One region of the Streptacidiphilus jeojiensis genome, then DNA from elsewhere that is predicted to be linked to it. Evidence: riboswitches for the same ligand, from Rfam matches in the RefSeq annotation. Region 1 holds a riboswitch; each other region holds the start of a gene.

Region 1 (2,192 bases):
TGGTGGCGGACAGGCCGGTGGTGGGCTCCACCGCGTCCAGGGTCTTCAGACCGTCGCCGGTGTTGAGGACCACGGTCTCGGCGGTCGGGTCGAGCAGCCCGTTCTTGATCAGCTTCTGCAGCACGCCGACCGTCACCCCGCCGGCGGTCTCGGCGAAGATGCCCTCGGTGCGGGCCAGCAGCTTGATCGCGTCCACCACCTGCTCGTCGTTCACATCCTCGACCGCGCCGCCGGTGCGCCGGCAGATGTCCAGGACGTAGGGGCCATCGGCCGGGTTGCCGATGGCCAGCGACTTGGCGATGGTGTCGGGCTTCTGCGGCCGGATCACGTCATGGCCGGCCTTGAAGGCCACCGAGACCGGGGAGCAGCCCTCGGCCTGGGCCCCGAAGATCTTGTACGGCTTGTCCTCGACCAGGCCGAGGGCGATCAGCTCCTTGAGCCCCTTGTCGATCTTCGTCAGCTGCGAGCCCGAGGCGATCGGGATCACGATCTGGTCCGGCAGCCGCCAGCCCAGCTGCTCGCAGATCTCGTACGCCAGGGTCTTGGAGCCCTCGCCGTAGTAGGGGCGCAGGTTGACGTTGACGAAGCCCCAGCCCTCGCCGGCCGGGTCGCCGATCAGCTCCGAGCAGAAGCGGTTCACGTCGTCGTAGTTGCCCTCGATGCCGACCAGCTCGCCGCCGTACACCGCAGCCATCACGATCTTGCCCTGCTCCAGGTCGTGCGGGATGAACACGCACGAGCGCAGCCCGGTCCTGGCGGCGGCCGCGCCGACCGCGCCGGCCAGGTTGCCGGTGGAGGAGCAGGAGAGGGTGGTGAAGCCGAAGGTGCGGGCCGCCTCGACGGCGATCGCGACCACCCGGTCCTTGAAGGAGTGGGTGGGGTTGCCGGAGTCGTCCTTGACGTACAGGCCGCCGGTGACGCCCAGCTCGCGGGCCAGGTTGTCGGCCTTGACCAGCTTGGTCCAGCCGGGGTTCAGGTTGGGCCGGGAGGCGACGTCGGCGGGGACCGGCAGCAGCGGCGCGTAGCGCCAGATGTTGGTGGGGCCCGCCTCGATGCGGGCGCGCAGTGCCTCGGGGTCACCGGTGGGCAGCTCGTAGGCCACCTCGAGGGGTCCGAAGCACTCGATACAGGCGAAGTCCGGAGCGAGTGCGGTACGCGCGCCGCACTCCCGGCAGGACAGCGCGACGGCGGGTCCGAAGGATTCGGCGGTCACAACGGACTCGGTGGTTACAGCAGCCATGATGGCGAGGCCCTCTCTCCTCATCTTCCCCGCGGCGCGTCTCGCCGCAGGACGGAATTGGCACCTTCCCCACCAGGGCCTCAACAGCTTGAGCTGCGGCTTTGCTGGCAGGAGGGTTGCCGGGACTTCAACGGGCCGTTCCCTCAGTCCCTCTGGATGAGCTCTATGGCGATCCGGGCTCCGCAGCTCGCTGCGGACGCTGCCCGGAAGGCATTTGTGGTGACAACGGTTAGACCCGCCGTGCGGCGGCAACGTGTCGTCCCCAAGACTGTAACCGAAGCCCCGCCCACCGATCACTGGCTGTCCGCGAGGCGAGACACCCGGCACCACCGGAGTTCCGGTGCCACCACCCGAGGAGTCCTGTGCTTGACGAGGTCGCCGACTGGCTGCGCCGCCGCTCCTGGACGGCCGCCGACCGACCGCTGCCGGACCTGCTGGCCGCCAAGCAGGCCGGCGGCACCACCGTCAGCGTGGTGCTGCCCGCGCTGGACGAGGAGGCCACCGTCGGCGGGATCGTCGCCGCGATCCGCCGCGAGCTGATGGAGGCCGTGCCGCTGGTGGACGAGCTGGTCGTGGTCGACTCCGGATCCACCGACCGCACCGCGCAGGCCGCGGCCGACGCCGGGGCGACGGTGGTGCACCGGGACTCGGTGCTCCCCGAGCTGCCCGCCGTGCCCGGCAAGGGCGAGGTGCTCTGGCGCTCACTGCTGGTGACCAGCGGCGACCTGGTCTGCTTCATCGACGCCGACCTGCGCGAGTTCGACCCCGCCTTCGTCTCCGGGATCATCGGACCGCTGCTCACCGACCCGGACGTGGCCTTCGTCAAGGCGATGTACGACCGGCCGCTGGAGACCGACACCGGCAGCATCCCGGCCGGCGGCGGCCGGGTCACCGAGCTGGTCGCCCGCCCGCTGCTGAACCTCTACTGGCCGCTGCTGGCCGGCTTCGTCCA
Region 2 (2,192 bases), on a different contig from region 1:
ACCGCCACCGCACCGCCCCGCGCGAGCCGCCCCGCCGAGGAGCCCTCCGCCGAAGCCGAAGGAGTGTCCAGATGAGCCCGTTGCTGCACCGCCGCCGGGACCACGACCGGGACGAGGACCGGTCGGCCGAGCCGCGCGAGGAACTGACCGGGACGGCCCTGCGGCTGACCGTGCACCTGGCCGACGGCGAGCAGTTCCAGCACCGTCCGGTCTACACCGAGATCGTGCACCGGGCGCACCGCGCCGGGCTGGCCGGGGCCGGCGTCTTCCGGGGGATGGAGGGCTTCGGCCGCAACTCCCGGATCGTGCACACCTCCCGGCTGCTGGACCTGGCCGACAGCCTGCCGCTGCTGGTGGTGATCATCGACACCCCGGAGCGGATCCGCGGCTTCCTGCCCACGCTGCGCCGGATCAGCCCGCACAGTCTGGTCACCGTCGAGGAGGTCGAGGTCGTCGCCCCGGCCGATCCGCCGGCGGACCCGCCCGCCGACCCGCCCGCCGACCCGCCCGCCGATCCGTCGGCCACGACGGCGAGGGAGCCCTGATGCCGGTCCTGATGGTCTTCCTCGGCGGGATGGTCGGCGCGCCGCTGCGCTTCCTGACCGACCGGGCCGTGCAGCGGCGCCATGACAGCGTCTTCCCCTGGGGCACCCTGGTCATCAATGTCACCGGGTCCTTCGTCCTCGGCGCCCTGGGCGCCGCGTCCGCGCACCACCACCTGGTGCCCGACCTCGGCCTGCTGCTGGGCACCGGGGTGTGCGGCGGGTTCACCACCTTCTCCACCTTCTCCTACGAGACGGTGCGGCTGATGGAGGACGGCTCGCTGGCCGAGGCCGGGCTGAACGCCGTCGGCAGCCTGGGCCTGGGCCTGGCCGCGGCGGCGCTGGGCTACGGGCTGCTGACCTGGCTCTGACCCGGCTCCGATCCCGCTCCGACCTGCGCCGGAGCGGGCAATGTCCACTGGCTGAGTGGGGATTGCCCGGACTGGGCGGAGCGGTTACCGTGATCTGTGGTCATGAGTGTCAGCGTCAAGCCCTGGCTTGCTGACCGGCAACCCTCGTCCGCGGTGGGGTGCTCCAGGTGATGACCCGACAGGACGCCCCGGTCCGGTAGGTGCGAGGGGTCCTGTAAGCGCGAAGCCCGCCGGTGTCCCGTCGAACCCGGCGGTACGACCACCGACCGCCATGACCGGAGAGGCTTCCTGCCATGCCCGCAGAATCCCCAGACAGCGCCGCCGCCCATCCGCTGGACAATCCGGCCCGGGCCTCGCTGCTCGGACCGCACGCGCACTTCGCGGAGCGGAAGGGGGAGGTGCTCCGCTACCCCGCCGACGTCACGGTCTTCGTGGCGCTGCCGGACGAGCCCGACGAGCAGACCTGGCGCGATGTGGCCGCGCTGATGGGGCCGGGCGCGGTGGTGCCGGTGGCCGGGATGGCGGGCGCGCCGCCGGCCGACTGGGAGACGGTGATGGACCTGCCCGGTGTCCAGCTGGTCGACGACGGAGTCGCCGCGGCCCCGGACGACGAGGCGGTCCGGCTGGGGCCGGACGACGTCCCGGAGATGCTGGCCCTGGTGGAGCAGGCCAAGCCGGGTCCGTTCCTGCCGCGCACCGTCGAGATGGGCAGCTACCTCGGCATCCGCCGCGAGGGGCGGCTGGTGGCGATGGCCGGCGAGCGGCTGCACCCGCCGGGCTGGACCGAGATCAGCGCGGTCTGCACCGCCGACAGCCACCGCGGCCAGGGCCTTGCCGGCCGGCTGGTGCTGGCCGTCGCGCACGGCATCCGGGCCCGCGGGGAGACCCCGTTCCTGCACGCCGCCGCGAGCAACACCAACGCCATCCGGCTCTACAAGTCGCTCGGGTTCCGGCAGCGCCGCGAGGTGCGTTTCATGGCCGTCCGGATCCCGGCCGAGGCCGCGGAGGCGCTGGCGTGAGCTCTGCGGAGATCTCAGCCGTGTCCGAAGTGGTGTCCCTGGCCAGTGAGTTGATCGCGATCGACACCAGCAACAGCGGCGACCCGGCCGCCGTGGGGACCGAGCGCGCGGCGGCCGAGTACGTCGCCGCCAAGCTCGCCGAGGTCGGTTACGAGACCACCTACGTCGAGTCCGGAGCCCGCGGCCGCGGCAATGTGGTGGCCCGGCTGGCGGGTGCGGACCCCAGGCGCGGCGCGCTGCTGGTCCACGGCCACCTCGAC
Region 3 (2,192 bases), on a different contig from region 1:
GGTGGCCGGGATGATCGCCGGCATCGCCTGCGGCAGCACGATCCTGCGGAAGATCCTGGCCCGGCCGAGGCCGAGCGCCTCGGCGGCCTCGGTCTGGCCGTGCTCCACGGAGAGGATGCCGCCCCTGACGATCTCGGAAGCGAAGGCCGCCACGTCCAGGGTCAGGCCGACGAAGGCAGCGAGGATCCCGCTGAACAGGTGGGCCGTCCGCACCGTCGCGAACTCGTGCCCGAACGGGATGCCGAGCGACAACTGCGGGTACAGCGAGGCGAGTTCGTACCAGAAGAGCAGCTGGACCAGCGGCGGGACCGAGCGGACCAGCCAGACGAAGCCGAAGCTGACCGAGCGCAGCACCGGATTGCCGGACAGCCTCATGACCGCCACGCCGATGCCGAGCAGATAGCCGGTCGCCATCACCGCCGCGGTCAACCACAGCGTCAGGACCAGGCCGTTCACGATCGAGCCGTTGAGGAAGTAACTGCCGACCACGTCCCACTGGAACCGCTTGTTGGTCAGCAGGGTGTGGACGAACATGGCCAGCAGGACGAGCAGGGCGAGAGCTGAGATCCACTGGCCGGGGCGGCGCAGCGGGACCAGCTTCGCGGCGAGCAGCTGCCCGTCCTCGGGGCGCTGGTGCAGCGGGCGGTCGTCGGTGACCGGAGGGGGAGGCTCGGGCGCGACGGCAGTGCGCGCAGAGGTGTCCGGACTGCTCATGGGGGTGTGGGTTCCGTCCCGTGAGAACGCCGCAGCGCGCCGTGGAGGCACGGCGGGAGGGCGTGAATGGGGTGACAGGTGCCGGGAATGAAGGCAGGGAGAGAAGGGTGCGGTCAGCGGACCGCGCACGTCCCCGGACACAGGGCACTGCTCACCCGCAGCAGATCGACGTGGCGACGCGAGTACGTTCCGGCTACTGCTCGACGCACTGCTCTCACCTCCGCTTTCGATCTCGCGCTTACAGGACTGTGGCGTCCCGTCGGGTCGTCACCTGGAGCACCCCGCCGCGTCGGAGGGTTGCCGGTCAGCCAGCCAGGGCTTGACGCTGACGCTCATAACCAGGGATCACGGTAACCCGTCCGGCGCATTTAGACAATGCCTATCGGTTCGGTGGAGATTCGCTGGAGGCTCGCTGGAGCGGCCCCGGGCCTCCCCCGGACCTCCGCGGACCTCCTCGGCCATCCCCAGTCGATCACTGGGGATTGTGTTCGACGCCCATCCGGAGTTAGCGTGTGAGCAGGTTACGAGCGTCAGCAACAAGCCCTGGCTGGCTGACCAGCAACCCTCCGACGCGGCGGGGTGCTCCAGGTGACGACCCGACAGGACGGCGCAGTCCTGTAAGCGCGCAAGCTGAACCGGAGGTGAGAGCAGTGCGTCAACCAGTGGGCACGTACTCGCGTCGCCATATCGATCTTCAGCGCATCGCCAGCGCCCTCTGTCCGGCCGCCTGAGCAGCACCCCCGCTCGACGGGCGCTGCGCCGCCGTACCTCCGGCCACCGCTCCGAAGCACCTCTCCCGCTGCAGCGGTCCTCTCGCTGAAGCACCCTCCCTCCCGCCGACTCCGCCCCGGGCCGCCCCGGCGCGGGTCCCCCTCGGCATGCCCGCCGCACCATCGGGCCCCAATCGAGCAGGAAGCGATCTCCCCCATGCCTCTCCCACACCCCGCCCTCCATCTGGCCGTCGCCCTCGACGGCACGGGTTGGCACCCCGCCGCCTGGCGGCTGCCCGACGCCCGGCCCGAGGGGCTCTTCACCGCGGCGTACTGGGCGGACCTCGTCGCCGAGGCCGAGCGCGGACTGCTGGACTTCGTCACCATCGAGGACTCCCTGGGCCTCCAGTCGGCCGAGACCTTCGCCCCGGACCGGCGCACCGACCAGGTCCGCGGGCGGCTGGACGCGGTGCTGACCGCCGCCCGGATCGCCCCGCTCAGCCGGCACATCGGCCTGGTGCCGACCGCCACGGTCACCCACACCGAGCCGTTCCACATCTCCAAGGCGATCGCCACCCTCGACTTCGTCAGCAGCGGACGCGGCGGGGTACGGGTCCAGGTGTCGGGACGCCCGCACGAGGCCGAGCTCTTCGGGCGCCGGACGCTGCCGCCGTTCACCTTCGAGGACTTCGAGCGCCCCGAGGTCCAGGCCCTGGTCGGCGAGCTGTTCGACGAGGCGGCCGACTACGTCGAGGTGCTGCGACGGCT
Region 4 (2,192 bases), on a different contig from region 1:
TGTCGGCGATCGTCGCGGCCGGCGCGGGCGCGCTGGTGGTCAAGCACGGCAACCGGGCCGCCTCCTCCGCGAGCGGAGCCACCGACGTGCTGGAGAAGCTCGGCGTCAATCTGGAGCTGACCCCGCGTCGGGTGGCCGAGGTCGCCGTCGAGGCCGGGATCACCTACTGCCCGGCCCCGGTGTTCCACCCCTCGATGCGGCACGCCGGGCCGGCCCGGGTCGGTCTGGGCGTCCCCACCGCGTTCAACCTGCTCGGCCCGCTGACCAACCCGGCCCGGGTCGGCGCCAACGCCGTGGGCTGCTTCGACACCAGGATGGCCGGCCTGATCGCCGGCGTGCTGGCCCGCCGCGGCGCCTCCGCGCTGGTGTTCCGCGGCGACGACGGCCTGGACGAGCTGACCGTGACCGGGACCTCCACGGTGTGGCAGGTCCGCGACGGCGAGGTGGAGCAGAGCCGGTTCGACCCGCGGGACGTCGGCATCACCCCGGTCGGCATCGAGGCGCTGCGCGGGGCCGACGCCGCCCACAACGCCGAGGTGGCCCGCCGGGTGCTGGCCGGGGAGCAGGGCCCGGTCCGGGACGCGGTGCTGCTCAACTCGGCCTCGGCCCTGGTCGCCCTGGACCAGACCGACGCACCGCTGACCGAGCAGCTGGCGGCGGCGATGAAGCGCACCGCGGAGTCGATCGACTCCGGCGCGGCCGCCGCGGTGCTGGAGCGCTGGGCTGCGGCGACGCACAGGTAGTCCGGGCGGTCCCACATGCCGGACGGGGGTTCGCCCACAGGGCGGACCTCTGGCATAGTTCTCACCAGGTCACGAGTGACAGCGCGCGGTTCACGACCGCTGCAGCCCCGGCTTGCTGTCCGGCAACCCTCCGTCCGTGGCGGGGTGCCTCCGGGTGACGACCAGGCCCTTCGGCAACAATGCCGTGGGGCAAGCGCGGATCCCTTCCGATCAGGCCTTGCGCCGGGGATCCACTGGATGCCCTGGAGGGGTCTGTGTCGGCGTACCCGAATACTTCCACCGTCTGTCAGCCGCTTGCGGTCCTCGGCCGCGATGTCGAGGTCCCGCTGGTCAGCGGTGCCAAGGTGACCTACGCCGCGCTCGACTACGCCGCCAGCGCGCCGGCCCTGCAGCGGGTCTGGGACGACGTCGCCGCCTACGCCCCCTACTACGGCAGCGTGCACCGCGGCGCCGGGTACCTCTCGCAGCTGTCCACCGACCTGTTCGAGCAGAGCCGGGCCACCGTCGCCGAGTTCCTGGACCTGCGCGAGGACGACCAGGTGGTCTTCACCCGGGCCACCACCGACTCGCTGAACCTGCTGGCCGGCGTGCTGCCGACCGGGACCGAGGTGTTCGCCTTCGAGACCGAGCACCACGCCTCACTGCTGCCCTGGCGCAGGGACGGACTGACCGTCAGCTACCTGCGCGCCCCGCGCTCGCCCGAGGAGGCCGTGGCGGCGCTGGACGAGGCGCTGGCCGCCACCACGGCCGGGCCGCGGCTGGTGTGTGTGACCGGGGCGTCCAATGTCACCGGGGAGATCTGGCCGGTCCGCGAGCTGGCCGCGACCGCGCACCGGCACGGCGCGCGGATCGTCCTGGACGCCGCCCAGCTCGCTCCGCACCACCCGGTCTCGGTCCGCGAGCTGGACGTCGACTGGGTCGCCTTCTCCGGGCACAAGCTCTACGCCCCCTTCGGCGCCGGAGTGCTGGCCGGCCGCAGCGACTGGCTGGACGCCGCCGAGCCGTACCTGGCCGGTGGCGGCGCCAGCCGTACCGTGGCCAGGGAGGCCGACGGCTCGGTGGCGGTGGAGTGGCACCGCGGTCCGCAGCGGCACGAGGCCGGTTCGCCGAACGTCGTCGGCGCCTACGCCATCGCCTCCGCCTGCCGGGCGCTCGGCGAGGCCGGCTTCGACGCGCTGGTGGCCAGGGAGCGGTTCCTGATCGACCGGCTGCGGGCCGGGCTGGCCGGGATTCCGCAGGTCAGGGTGTTGACCCTGTTCGGCGAGGAGCACCCGCGGGTGGGTGTGCTGTCCTTCGTCGTGCAGGACTGGAACAGCTCGCACTTCTCCGCGGCGCTGTCCGCGGAGTACGGCATCGGGGTGCGGGACGGGCTGTTCTGCGCGCACCCGCTGGTGCGGACGCTGCTGGGCGGGGAGGAGGCTGCGCCGTCCGAGTGCGGTGCGCCGGAGG

Evidence for each region. Region 1 has a riboswitch for S-adenosylmethionine ahead of thrC (threonine synthase). Riboswitches for the same ligand answer to the same signal wherever they lie in the genome.
Region 2: linked by a shared signal. The riboswitch ahead of ABUW04_RS20725 (GNAT family N-acetyltransferase) and the one ahead of thrC (threonine synthase) in region 1 are both predicted to bind S-adenosylmethionine.
Region 3: linked by a shared signal. The riboswitch ahead of ABUW04_RS16865 (putative leader peptide) and the one ahead of thrC (threonine synthase) in region 1 are both predicted to bind S-adenosylmethionine.
Region 4: linked by a shared signal. The riboswitch ahead of ABUW04_RS37420 (aminotransferase class V-fold PLP-dependent enzyme) and the one ahead of thrC (threonine synthase) in region 1 are both predicted to bind S-adenosylmethionine.

The regions. Positions count from the first base shown of each region.
Region 1 is NZ_JBEUKS010000010.1:238,844-241,035, forward strand. It holds gene thrC (threonine synthase) at 1-1,240, opposite strand, end outside; SAM riboswitch class I at 1,258-1,403, opposite strand; gene ABUW04_RS26850 (glucosyl-3-phosphoglycerate synthase) at 1,603-2,192, shown strand, end outside.
Region 2 is NZ_JBEUKS010000007.1:193,208-195,399, reverse strand. It holds gene ABUW04_RS20740 (fluoride efflux transporter FluC) at 1-75, shown strand, start outside; gene ABUW04_RS20735 (DUF190 domain-containing protein) at 144-545, shown strand; gene crcB (fluoride efflux transporter CrcB) at 545-913, shown strand; SAM riboswitch class IV at 1,012-1,140, shown strand; gene ABUW04_RS20725 (GNAT family N-acetyltransferase) at 1,207-1,932, shown strand; gene ABUW04_RS20720 (M20/M25/M40 family metallo-hydrolase) at 1,929-2,192, shown strand, end outside.
Region 3 is NZ_JBEUKS010000005.1:410,015-412,206, forward strand. It holds gene ABUW04_RS16860 (amino acid ABC transporter permease) at 1-714, opposite strand, end outside; gene ABUW04_RS16865 (putative leader peptide) at 828-932, opposite strand; SAM riboswitch class IV at 944-1,054, opposite strand; SAM riboswitch class IV at 1,234-1,344, shown strand; gene ABUW04_RS16870 (putative leader peptide) at 1,377-1,445, shown strand; gene ABUW04_RS16875 (LLM class flavin-dependent oxidoreductase) at 1,642-2,192, shown strand, end outside.
Region 4 is NZ_JBEUKS010000020.1:124,291-126,482, reverse strand. It holds gene trpD (anthranilate phosphoribosyltransferase) at 1-743, shown strand, start outside; SAM riboswitch class IV at 811-945, shown strand; gene ABUW04_RS37420 (aminotransferase class V-fold PLP-dependent enzyme) at 998-2,192, shown strand, end outside.